4 regions of the Enterobacter huaxiensis genome follow, and region 4 is predicted to be linked to each of the others. Evidence: predicted binding sites of a transcription regulator. Region 4 holds the regulator's gene; each other region holds the start of a gene.
The links. Region 4 encodes Fur, which represses iron uptake genes when iron is present. Its sites were predicted from a motif close to ATAATAATGAGAACNACTATCAA; they were not measured.
Positions count from the first base shown of each region.

Region 1: the regulator Fur is predicted to act here: its motif matches at 1,937-1,959, upstream of zupT (zinc transporter ZupT).
Region 2: the regulator Fur is predicted to act here: its motif matches at 1,386-1,408, upstream of feoA (ferrous iron transporter A).
Region 3: the regulator Fur is predicted to act here: its motif matches at 1,078-1,100, upstream of D5067_RS13990 (TonB-dependent siderophore receptor).

Region 1 covers NZ_CP043342.1:695,441-698,652, forward strand. The annotation lists gene D5067_RS03395 (fimbria/pilus outer membrane usher protein) at 1-163, opposite strand, end outside; gene D5067_RS03400 (fimbrial protein) at 240-800, opposite strand; gene zupT (zinc transporter ZupT) at 1,151-1,924, opposite strand; gene ygiD (4,5-DOPA-extradiol-dioxygenase) at 2,121-2,909, shown strand; gene D5067_RS03415 (glutathionylspermidine synthase family protein) at 2,989-3,212, opposite strand, start outside.
Region 2 covers NZ_CP043342.1:354,027-357,238, forward strand. The annotation lists gene feoB (Fe(2+) transporter permease subunit FeoB) at 1-1,088, opposite strand, end outside; gene feoA (ferrous iron transporter A) at 1,118-1,345, opposite strand; gene D5067_RS01655 (Tex family protein) at 1,636-3,212, opposite strand, start outside.
Region 3 covers NZ_CP043342.1:2,920,557-2,923,768, forward strand. The annotation lists gene bhsA (multiple stress resistance protein BhsA) at 1-120, opposite strand, end outside; gene comR (TetR family copper-responsive transcriptional repressor ComR) at 366-1,001, shown strand; gene D5067_RS13990 (TonB-dependent siderophore receptor) at 1,180-3,212, shown strand, end outside.
Region 4 covers NZ_CP043342.1:3,407,487-3,410,698, forward strand. The annotation lists gene ybfE (LexA regulated protein) at 1-251, shown strand, start outside; gene fldA (flavodoxin FldA) at 407-937, shown strand; gene fur (ferric iron uptake transcriptional regulator) at 1,229-1,675, shown strand; gene chiQ (ChiQ/YbfN family lipoprotein) at 1,822-2,151, opposite strand; gene chiP (chitoporin ChiP) at 2,199-3,212, opposite strand, start outside.

The DNA.
Region 1 (3,212 bases), 2.2 Mb from region 4:
AATAGTTACCGGGAATCACGGCCATGGGGTCTTTAAAAAGGGATAAGTCAACGCTATTGCGCTGATCTTTATCTATTGCATTAATATTGAATTCAGTTGCGGAGGCAACGTTCGTCATTAACAGGGACGTAATGATGATTATCCATTGTAATTTATATGTCATCGTCCTGTTACTCAAAAAGATATAGAATGCCGGCTGACAGGCAGTGCCAGCCGGTTTATTCCGTGAGGTGATGTGTTTATTTGTACATCAGAATATAGTTAGCGGTGGCTTCAACCTGGCCGGCAGTGGCTGTTTTGCCTGTTGGAACCTCCATCAGCGCTTTGAAGTGCAGCGTCTGGGTCGTGGAACCTGCAAGCAGTGCCACTTCATTTGCTTCACCCAGCGTAATGTTGGATTCAGCGTTATCCAGAAGGCGAACACCGACGTTTTGAGCACCGCTTGCATAGGTGTTGCTCATCAGGCTGGTGTCAGCCGCGTCGGTTGCCGCACTGGTGAAGGTGACATCTACTTTGGTAATGGGGGTATCTGTTTCATCGTCTGGATCGTCAAGCTGGCAGTTTTCCAGGTTAATATCCACTGCGACAGGCGTGGATTTCTTGTTCGCATTGATAACTGCCGTCGTGACTTCGCCAAGATCAACTTCTTTATCCACGCTGTCCGGTGCAATGTTGCATGGCGCGTCAATAACTACACCTTTGAATTTGATTTTGCCTGACCCCTGGTCGTCCGCAAAAGCTGAACCTGAAAGGATAGCCGCCGTCGCAACCGCTAACAGTACTTTTTTACCCATATACATGAAAGTATCCTTTTTCAAATGAATTCATACTTTGAATAATAATTAAAACATCAATTTAAAATTATACCTTTGAAACAAAAGGGGCGCGATTAATGTGGCTTAAAGCTCGTTTTAGTGAGTTTTAATTAATAAGGTGAGGTTATTGTATTTGCCAGGTTTTTGAATGGGTTTTAACGTTATTGGAAATAATTAAATTTATATTTGAGAGAACGTCACCAATAAAAAGCGTCTGGTTTCGATTTATGGAAGGGGTTAAGTGATAACTTTAAATCAGTAATGTCTTTTTCACGATTTTTCTGAGCTTATATACCTCTTTCAGAGAGCCTCCGCCTAAGGCGGAGGCGAAACCGTTAGCCAATACCGGCTGCTTGCAGGAGCACCAGGCTTAATCCCATCACCGACATTCCGCACAGCACGCCGTAGCTGGGGTTGTTGTTCGGGTCGATCTCTTTCGCCAGCGGCATCAGTTCATCAACGGAGAGTGCGACCATGATACCGGCTACCGCCGCCATAATGGCAGCCATCACGACCGGAGACACCAGGCTTCCGAGGATCAGCCAGGCCAGCACCCCGCCGAGTATTTCTGCCATTCCCGAAATTCCCGCCCAGAATACGGCGGTACGTTTTGAGCCCGTGGCGGCGTAAACCGGCCCGGCAACGGCCAGTCCTTCAGGAATATTGTGCAACGCCACCGCCAGGGCGATTCCCAGGCCCATTTCAAGATTACTGCTGGCCGTCACGTAGGTTGCGACACCTTCCGGGAAGTTGTGCAGGCTGATACCGAGGGTTAGCAGAATGGCCGTGCGCTTGATGTTGCGCGGTGCTGGCGTAGCGCTTTTTTGCATCAAATCCTGTGGATGGGCATGAGGCAGCATGCGGTCGAGCGCAAAGTAGCCCAGCAGGCCAAAGATAAACATGCCGTACCCGAGAACCGGAGACATGCCTTCGGTACCCAGCGCGGCAGGCAGCATCTCCATCAGCGAAATCAACAGCATGATCCCGGCAGCAAAACCCAGCGAAAAAGCCAATACACGATTAGACGGCTTTTGACCGATCACGCCGAGGATCGCACCGATAAAGGTCGCGGCGCCTGCGAGTATGGTCAGGATCAAAGGGACTGACATGCACTGCTCCTTATGATAATGATTCTCATTAATATTAATGATTCATTGACCGCAAAGCGAGGGGAGAAATCCTGCTTTACATATTCCTTACATTCAAATTTCCTGATGATGATCTTCACGCTTATCAGCGTTCATCCTGTCTGAATTACGCGTAATGTAGAACCATCAAAATGACACCTTCTGTAAGGATATCACCATGTCTTCATCTCGTATGCCAGCACTGTTTTTAGGCCACGGTAGCCCAATGAACGTTCTGGAAGATAACGTCTATACCCGCGCATGGCGTCATCTGGGCGAGACGTTGCCGCGTCCGAAGGCCATCGTGGTGGTGTCTGCGCACTGGTTCACCCGTGGGACCGGCGTGACGGCCATGGAAGCGCCAAAGACCATTCATGATTTTGGCGGCTTCCCGCAGGCGCTTTATGATACGCATTATCCGGCGCCTGGTTCACCCGGTCTGGCGCAACAGCTGGTGGATCTGCTGGCACCCGTTCCCGTCGCGCTGGATAAAGAAGCCTGGGGCTTTGACCACGGCTCGTGGGGCGTGCTGATCAAGATGTACCCTGATGCCGATATCCCTATGGTGCAGTTGAGCATCGACAGCACCAAACCGGCAGCCTGGCACATGGAGATGGGGCGTAAGCTGGCAACGCTGCGCGATGAAGGCATCATGCTGATTGCCAGCGGTAACGTGGTGCATAACCTGCGCACGGCGCGCTGGCACGGTGAAAATACGCCGTATCCCTGGGCGACGTCGTTTAACGACTACGTGAAAGACAATCTGACCTGGCAAGGCCCGACGGAGCAGCACCCGCTGGTGAACTATCTGGATCATGAAGGCGGTTCGCTCTCTAACCCAACGCCGGAGCATTTCCTGCCGCTGCTGTACGTGCTGGGGGCGTGGGATGGTCAGGAAAATATTACGATCCCGGTCGACGGGATTGAGATGGGAAGCCTGAGCATGCTGTCAGTGCAGGTGGGGTGAAAACAGGCCCGGTGGCGCTACGCTTACCGGGCCTGTAAAACCGTAGGCCGGGTCAGGCGAAGCCGCCACCCGGCAGATCTTACTCCACAAAAATATGCGGATAGAACCGTGACAGATCCTGAGTGATCAGCGCGCGATCTTCGCGAATACCAATCCCGGCAGGCCGATCGTTGATAAGCCAGCTGCCAATCAGCGTATAGCTGTCGCCAAACTTCGGCAGCTGATAGAACTCCTGGACGATCATCCCTTCTTCGCCGTACGGCCCTTCAACCGCTTCCAGCGTTTTACCGTTTTCGATAATAG
Region 2 (3,212 bases), 1.8 Mb from region 4:
AACAGGTACATCATGCCGATTTGCGGCACCAGCGGGAGAACGGTGTTAATACCGCCGCCGATCCCCTGGGCGAGGAAGATGGTTAGCCATTCCGGGAAATGGAGGGTGTAGCCCAGCCACTGAATGCCGTGCACGAATATCGCGACGGAACCGGCGTCGAATACAGGCTGTAGCGCGCCGCCGATGTTGATGGCGAGCAGGAACATCAGGTACATCACCAGTAAGAATACCGGCAGACCGAGGAAGCGGTTGAGCACAACTTTGTCCACGGCGGCGGTAAAACGGCTTGGCTCTGCCGTCAGGGCGTTGCTGACCACGTCGCAGATGGCGGCAATGGCCTGGTAACGCGCATCCGCGATGTGCAGGGCCGGGTCGTCCAGCTCGTCGCCGAGGCGCGCCAGCGCAGCGTCGAGTTTATTCGCCGCATCACCCGCGTAGGCGCGGCTGTAGATATCGCCTTCCAGCATCTGCAGGCCGAGCCACTGGCGCTGTTGCGCAGGCATGGATTTGTCCATCGCCTGCGCCAGGCTATCGGCTTCACGCAGCAGAGGCTGCGCGTAGTGCACCAGTTCAACGTCGGCGTTACCCGCGTGACGGTCAATGGCCAGCTTCAGAGCATCAATGCCGCGCGCGCGGGTCGAGACCAGCGGGACAACCGGGCAGCCCAGGCGAGCGGAGAGGGCATCAATATCAATGCGCAGCTTCTGCTTCTCTGCGATGTCGAGCATGTTGAGCGCCACGATGCAGGGAATACCCAGCTCAAGCAGCTGCAGCGTGAGGTAAAGATTACGCTCGAGGTTGGAGGCATCGACCACGTTAATCAATAAATCCGCATCGCCGCTTAAAATATAGTGGCAGGCAATCTGCTCATCGAGAGAGGTCTGGGAGGAAATCGTGGTTAATGAATAGGTGCCGGGCAAATCAACCAGAGTGACCTGATTGTCGGTCGTCGTGAACTGGCCTTCTTTACGTTCGACCGTTACGCCTGCCCAGTTTCCCACGCGCTGGCGGGAGCCGGTGAGCTGATTAAATAAGGTTGTCTTGCCGGAATTAGGATTACCAATTAAGCCAATCGTTAATTTTTTCATTGTATTAGACTCGTTAAACCGCTGGCGTGTTATTGAGATAAGGCTTCGACTTCAATTAACGCGAGGTCTTTCTTACGCAGGACCAGATTCACGCGTCGGGTTTCGATATGAACAGGATCGCCTAGCGGGGCAACGCGCACGACCTGGAAGGATGAGCCGGGCAGCATGCCCAGCGACAATAGCTTCTGCCGATAGGCCGGGCTAATTTCACGGGTAAAACCGGTAATTTTCCACGCACTGTCTGGAGTGAATTGCATAGCGCCTGATTCCACGAGAGGTTAAATAATCTACACCACGATGATAATGAGAATAGTTTTTATCAGCAATAATAAAACTGTGACGGGATGTTGTTGGCGGTATTAATTTGCTGCCAGCTTGACCTTGCTCAATATTTGCGGCGTTGAGGTGAAAATTAAAAGAAGGGTATTTGTTAACGGGGTGATAATTAGTGGTTTAAATATGGATATGCAATCGGTTTCATATATTTCGAATAATATTTCCCCTCTCCCCGGTGGGGAGAGGGTTAGGGTGAGGGGTATTAACAGCCTTAGCGTTTCTTACCCATTGCCGCCGCCAGCGCATCCATCATCGCGCTGTTGCCTGCAGGCTGAGCGTCACGCCCGCGCGGCTTCGCGGCTTTAGCCGCAGGACGCTGCTGCTCGCGACCGCCGCCGTTGCCGCCGCGGCGCGCGTTGGTTTCACCCGGCTGCTCGTCCAGGCGCATGGTCAGGGCGATACGCTTCCGCTGCAGGTCCACTTCCAGCACTTTCACCTTCACAATGTCGCCCGCCTTGACCACGGTGTGCGGGTCTTCAACGAACTTGTCGGCCAGGGAGGAGATATGCACCAGACCGTCCTGATGCACGCCGATATCCACAAAGGCACCAAAGTTGGTGACGTTAGTAACTGCGCCTTCCAGCACCATGCCCGGCAGCAGGTCGTTCATGGTCTCCACGCCGTCGGCAAAGGTCGCGGTTTTGAACTCAGGACGCGGATCGCGGCCCGGTTTTTCCAGCTCTTTGATGATGTCGGTAACCGTCGGCACGCCAAACTGCTCGTCGGTGAAATCTGACGCTTTCAGGTTACGCAGCGCGCTGCTGTCGCCCATCAGCTCTTTCAGCGCCTGCTGGGTGGCGGCCAGAATGCGCTCCACCACCGGATAGGCTTCCGGGTGAACGGTAGAGGCATCGAGTGGGTTATCGCCGTGGTTGATACGCAGGAAGCCCGCGCACTGTTCAAAAGCTTTTGGTCCCAGACGGCTCACCTTCAGCAGCTGCTGACGGTTCTGGAACTGGCCGTTCTCATCGCGCCAGGAGACGATGTTCTGCGCCATCATGCGGGTTAAGCCCGCCACGCGGGTCAGCAGCGGAACGGAGGCGGTGTTCAGATCCACGCCAACGGCGTTTACGCAGTCTTCCACCACCGCATCCAGCTTGCGCGCCAGCTGCGTCTGGCTCACGTCGTGCTGATACTGGCCCACGCCAATGGATTTCGGGTCGATTTTCACCAGCTCCGCCAGCGGATCCTGCAGGCGGCGTGCGATAGAGACCGCGCCGCGCAGGGAAACGTCCAGGTCCGGGAACTCCAGCGCCGCCAGTTCGGACGCGGAATAAACGGATGCGCCCGCTTCGCTGACGATCACTTTCTGCGCCGTCACTTTCGGGAACTGCTTCTGCACGTCGAGATAGAAACGCTCGGTTTCACGTGAGGCCGTACCGTTGCCGATGGCGACCAGCTCGACGTTGTACTTCTCGCACAGCGCCGCCACCGCGACGGCGGCTTTCGCTGCCTGACCGGTGTGCGGGTAAATGGTGTCGGTGGCCACAAGCTTGCCGGTGCCGTCAACCACCGCCACCTTCACGCCGGTACGCAGGCCCGGATCGAGGCCCATGGTCGCGCGCAGGCCGGCAGGGGCGGCCATCAGCAGGTCGTGCAGGTTACGGGCAAACACATTGATCGCTTCGTCTTCGGCGCGCTCGCGCACGGTGCCCATCAGCTCGGTTTCGAGGTGCATCAGTACCTTGATGCGCCAGGTCCAGCTCACCACGCCTTTGCGCCAGCTGTCCGCCGGGGCGTTGTTCAGGCGCAGGCCGAGGTGATCGGTGATGATCTGCTCGCAGTGGC
Region 3 (3,212 bases), 490 kb from region 4:
AGAGATGGTCCCCACTTTATGCTGGTCAACCGGAGTGGACTGTACTTCAACAGCAGCGAAGCTTGCGAATGACATTGAGCTTAGTACGGCAGCAGCGATCAGGGTTTTTACGTTTTTCATGATTTTTACCTTTAGGCAGATGAATTTGGAGGTCGTAAGCTAATTACTTAACGATCGATAGGTAAATGATAGATGTGATCCACGTCACACGTCAACATGTTTTTATAATGACCGTTAAGTTAATTTTATTTTCTTTATAATTCATACCGATATGATTTATTTATTTTTAAGAAATGAGCGCTGGTTCCGAATGGGGTTTATTTTTATAATGGTCATTCAACAAACCAACAGAGGACCAACGGCAAATGACAACCGATGTTACGAGTTGTGCGAAGAAAAGCCGTGGCCGACCAAAAGTGTTCGACAGGGATGCGGCGCTCGATAAGGCCATGACACTCTTCTGGCAACATGGATATGAAGCGACCTCGCTTTCCGATCTGGTAGAAGCCACCGGCGCCAAGGCGCCGACGCTGTACGCGGAGTTCACGAATAAAGAGGGGCTGTTCAGGGCGGTGCTGGACAGATACATCACCCGCTTTGCGGCAAAGCATGAAGCCCAGCTGTTCTGTGAAGAGAAAAGCGTCGAACAGGCCTTGCAGGACTATTTCTGCGCCGTCGCGACCTGTTTCACCAGCAAAGACACGCCTGCAGGCTGTTTTATGATAAATACCTCCGCCACCCTTGCGGCATCGTCAAAAGAGATCGCCAACACGGTGAAATCGCGCCATGCGATGCAGGAAGAGACGTTGAGCACGTTCTTGACGCAGCGCCAGCAGCGCGGTGAAATTCCGGCGCACTGTCGTCCGCAGGAGCTGTCACAATATCTGAGCTGTATTTTGCAGGGCATGTCGATCAGCGCCCGTGAAGGGGCAAGTCTGGACAAACTGCAGAGCATTACCCAGACCACTTTGCGTCTGTGGCCTGAACTACTGAAACTCTGATTCACAGGGCGGTTCGCCGCCCTCTCTCCTCTTTTTCCTTCTCTGATTTGCCCCCAACCCCCTTATTTTTCTCAGGTTGATAATAGTTTTCATTATCGGCAGTATTCGCATTTGCATTTTTTGTTTCTTGCACAATGACCTGCCAATAAAAAGGGCGAATGCTCAATAAGGAATGATGATGAAGAAGAGCCTCTGGGTGCTCAACCCGGTGTTGCTGGCTATAGCAATGCCGCTTTACGCTGAACAAACGAACGAAGATAACCTGGTTGTCAGCGCCAACCGTAGCCACCGTACCGTGGCGGAAATGGCGCAGACCACGTGGATTATCGAAGGCCAGGAGATTGAACAACAGGTCCAGGGAGGCAAAGAGTTCAAGGATATTCTCGGGCAGCTGATCCCGGGGATGGATGTTAGCAGCCAGGGGCGAACCAACTACGGCATGAATATGCGCGGTCGGGCCATCGTGGTGCTGGTGGACGGCGTGCGCCTGAACTCCTCGCGCACCGACAGCCGCCAGCTTGACTCTATCGACCCTTTCAACGTCGACCATATTGAAGTCATTTCAGGTTCAACCGCACTCTACGGCGGTGGCAGCACGGGTGGCCTGATCAACATCGTAACCAAAAAGGGTCAGCCGGAGGCGCAGGTCGATCTGGAGCTTGGCAGCAAGACGGGTTTTAACAACAGTAACGATCGCGACGAGCGCGTAGCAGCAGCGGTCAGCGGCGGTAATGACCACGCCTCGGGACGCCTTTCCGTGGCGTATCAGCGTTTCGGCGGCTGGTACGACGGCAACGGTGACGCCCTCACCTTTGATAATACCCAGACCGGCTTACAGCACTCGGATCGTCTCGACGTGATGGGAACGGGTACGATCGAAATTGATGAGACGCGCCAGCTGCAGGTGGTCACCCAGTATTATAAAAGCCAGGGCGATGACGACTACGGCCTCTATCTTGACAAGAACATGAGTGCGGTGCTCGGGGACGGGACGGCACGTACCCGCAGCGGGTTCAGCTCCGACCGCATTCCAGGTACCGAGCGCCACCTGATCAGCCTGCAGTACTCCGATTCAGACTTCTGGGGACAGGAGCTGGTCGGGCAAATTTACTATCGCGATGAATCCCTGCGCTTCTACCCTTTCCCGGCCGTCGATCAGAAGACAAAAACCATTACCAGCTTCTCCGCGTCAGAGCAAAACACCGACCAGTACGGTGCAAAGCTGACGCTGAACAGCACGCCGCTGGACGGCTGGCAGGTAACGTGGGGGCTTGATGCCGATCGCGAGACCTTCGATTCCAATCAGATGTTCTTCGACCTGGCCAACTCGGTACCGTCTGGCGGGATGAACAACGCGTCCAAATACAATACCGGTCGATACCCTGGGTACAACATCACTAACGTTGCCCCCTTCCTGCAAAACAGCTACGACATCAATGACATTTTCACCCTGAGCGGCGGCGTTCGCTATCAGTGGACTGAGAACCGCGTCGACGATTTTATCGCCTATTCACAACAGCAGGCGATTGCCACCGGTAAAGCCACTTCGGCTGACGCCATTCCCGGCGGGAAGACCGATTATGACAATGTCCTGTTCAACGCCGGGATCCTTGCGCATATCACCGAACAGCAGCAGGTCTGGTTTAACTTCTCTCAGGGCGTTGAGCTGCCGGACCCGGGCAAATACTATGGCAACGGTTCGTACGCAAAAGCCGATGCACAGGGTCATCTGGCCCTGCTGAAAAGCGTGAACCCGAATGATGCGAAACTTGAAGGCATCAAGGTAGATTCTTATGAGCTGGGCTGGCGCTACACCGGCAATAATCTGCGCACGCAGCTTGCCGCCTACTACTCTCTTTCAGACAAATCAGTCGATATTAACCGCAGCGACATGACCATCGACGTGAATTCGCTTAAGCGCCGTATCTATGGCGTGGAGGGCGCGGTGGATTACTTCATCCCTGACAGCGCCTGGAGCGTAGGGGGGAACGTCAACGTGGTGAAATCGGAAATCAAGTCCAACGGCTCGTGGGAGAAATGGGATGTCACTCAGGCGTCACCGTCAAAAGCGACAGCCTATGTCGGCTGGGCGCCAGAGCCCTGGTCACTGCGTATTCAGACGCAGCAAACCTTCGACCTGAGCGATGCCGCCGGGAATAAAATTGATGGCTACAACACCGTCGATTTCCTCAGCAGCTACCAGCTTCCTTT
Region 4 (3,212 bases):
TGTTCGCGAATGAGCGTCGCCCGGGAAGACCCAAGACGAATCCGCTTTCACGCGATGAACAGCTGCGTATCAATAAACGCAACCAGCTTAAACGCGATAAAACTCGTGGACTTAAGCGTGTCGAACTGAAGCTGAACGCCGATGCTGTCGATGCACTAAATGAGCTGGCAGAGGCGCGCAACATCAGCCGCAGCGAACTGATCGAAGAGATACTGATCGCTCAACTCGAGGCTTTGCGCAGCAAGGCATAAGTCTGAAAATCCCCTTTATTACCCTTTTCATGTAGCACAGAGTGCAGTCCTGCGTGATAGCTGTTTCCGCAGGGTTGTCTGTTCTGCTATTATTGCCCTTATCCGTGGACAAATTGCGCCACCATACCATTAAGTTTCAAGAGGTTATTTTACTCATGGCAATCATCGGCATTTTCTTCGGCAGTGATACCGGCAATACCGAAAATATCGCAAAAAACATTCAAAAACAGCTCGGTAAAGACGTTGCCGATGTGCACGACATCGCCAAGAGCAGCAAAGAAGACCTCGAAGGCTATGACATCCTGCTGCTGGGTATCCCAACCTGGTACTACGGTGAAGCCCAGTGTGACTGGGACGATTTCTTCCCGACGCTGGAAGAGGTGGACTTCAACGGCAAGCTGGTTGCGCTGTTTGGCTGTGGCGATCAGGAAGACTACGCAGAGTACTTCTGTGACGCACTGGGCACCATCCGCGACATCATCGAGCCACGCGGTGCTGCTATCGTGGGCCACTGGCCAACGGCGGGTTATCACTTTGAAGCGTCCAAAGGCCTGGCGGATGACGATCACTTCGTGGGCCTGGCTATCGATGAAGATCGTCAGCCGGAACTCACCGCTGAGCGCGTTGAAAAATGGGTTAAGCAGGTTCGCGAAGAGCTGAATCTGGACGACATTCTGAACGCCTGATGGCCCTGCGGCGCAGCCTTGGTTGCGCCCATTTTCCAGGTAAAACCGATTAAATTAATTGCTACAAACTTTTAACTTTTTCGCTCAGACCTGTACAATATCCCCCTGGTAAAAAGTGGGTGCCATCGAACAAGTTTGTTGGTGATACCACGTTTTTATAAGCATACTTTGCTTGAGACTTGCAGTTTTCATTTAGCCATGGCAGTTCTATAATGAGACGCATTATCCCAAGTGCATTTTCTGTCACTTCTTCATTAGAAGTGAATCGTTTAGCAACAGGACAGATTCCGCATGACTGACAACAATACCGCATTAAAGAAGGCTGGCCTGAAAGTAACGCTTCCTCGGTTAAAAATCCTTGAAGTGCTTCAGGGACCAGACAATCACCATGTCAGTGCGGAAGACCTTTATAAGCGTCTTATCGACATGGGCGAAGAGATTGGGCTGGCAACCGTGTATCGCGTGCTGAACCAGTTCGATGACGCGGGCATTGTGACCCGTCATAATTTCGAAGGCGGTAAGTCTGTTTTCGAACTGACCCAGCAGCATCACCACGATCACCTGATCTGCCTCGACTGTGGCAAGGTCATTGAATTTAGCGATGATTCCATCGAATCACGCCAGCGTGAAATCGCTGCCCGTCACGGCATCCGCCTGACCAATCACAGCCTGTACCTGTATGGTCACTGCGCTGAAGGCGACTGCCGCGAAAACGACCACGCGCACGACGCGAAGTAAGTTCGTGTTTATACTCTGAGCCAGCCATTAGGTTGGCTTTTTTTTTGCGTTAAAAAGCCCGGTGGCGCTGCGCTTGCCGGGCCTACGGGCTATGACACCTTTGTAGGACCGGTAAGCGCAGCGCCACCGGGCATAATAACAGCGAATTAATTACTGTTATTGCTTCGAATTTCTTTCCAAATCTGGTCGCAACGCTTCGCCACTTCCTGATCGTTACCGGTTTTACGCGCCTGAATGCAGGCCTGGTAATCCATCACGCGGACGTTTTCCTGCGTCGCGAACTGCTCGTGCGCTTTCTCTTTCTTCAGCACGTTAAGCACGCTCTGACAGGCCTCGATTTTCTCCGGCGAACCTTCCGCAGTATTGATGCAGGCGCTATACGCCTCCTTCAGACGGGTGTCCTCTTTCGGCGCCTGTGTCTGAGCACACGCCACCAGCCCTGATGCCAGCAACGCGACGATTACAATTTTTTTCATCATGTGCAGTCTCCATACCGGCGGGACTCAGCCCGCCGGTGCGTTCATCAGAAGATGGTGAATGGTGCGATAACCATGAATTTCACGTCACGTTCATCCTGGAAGATGTTGCCGTAACCGCCCGCATAGCTCGGAATGTCAGAGTGGTTGTCATACTGCGTGAAGTGCAGTTTAAACATCGTGCCTTTCGCGCGCCCATCCTGCAGGGTGTAGATCGCATCCAGGCTGTAAGAGGACTCTTTCAGACGGTAGTTTGGATCGTAGTATGCGTCCGGAGTGGCCATATCAGCAGGCTTCGCGTCCCAGGCATAAGCGTAAGATGCCCCCACCGCCCAGCCAGGCAGGTTCCAGTTTTTGAGGTCGTACATCGCGCCGAAGAAGAGCGCTTTTTCGCCGTCGGCGTTGAAGTCAGAGCGGTTATCCCACCAGATATCCAGACGACCGTTGGACGATGCATAGGTTGGCGTCATACGCTGCAGGAAGTAACCCTGCTGCCCTTCCGCCTTCACCCATGTCCCTTCAAGACGCAGATCAACCTGGCCCACTTTGTAGCCGAAGGTCAGCGCCTGCAGCCATGCGGTGCCGTCATAGATATCGTTGACGGTGCCATTGCTCGCTTTATCACGGGTACCGTAGAACTGATAGCTGGTGCTCAGCGGGCTGCCCGCAACATCAAATTTGTAGCTGGCTTTTGCAAAGTACTGGTCAATATACCCTTCCGCCTGACCAAAAGCGGCTTCAAGCACCAGGTCGTTTTTGAAGTCATACTTCGCGCCCAGAGAGTGGAGATAGTCCACTTTGGTCTTTTTATCGTTCTGGTAAAACTTGTCCATCTCGATGTGCCACGGCGCTTTATATTCGTTGGTCCACATGTAGGAGAAGCTCAACGCGCCCGCATCGCCGTAGTCAAAGTTAGCCCCGGCTTCGGCCCCCTGATAGGTGCCCGGCATAAAGCTCCAGTGCGGTGCTAACAGCGTTTGACCGGTTGGCTGAATATAACCACCGCGCGCCCATACCGGGCCGTATTTGAATTTCGCTGCTGCCTTATACAGGCTGACGCC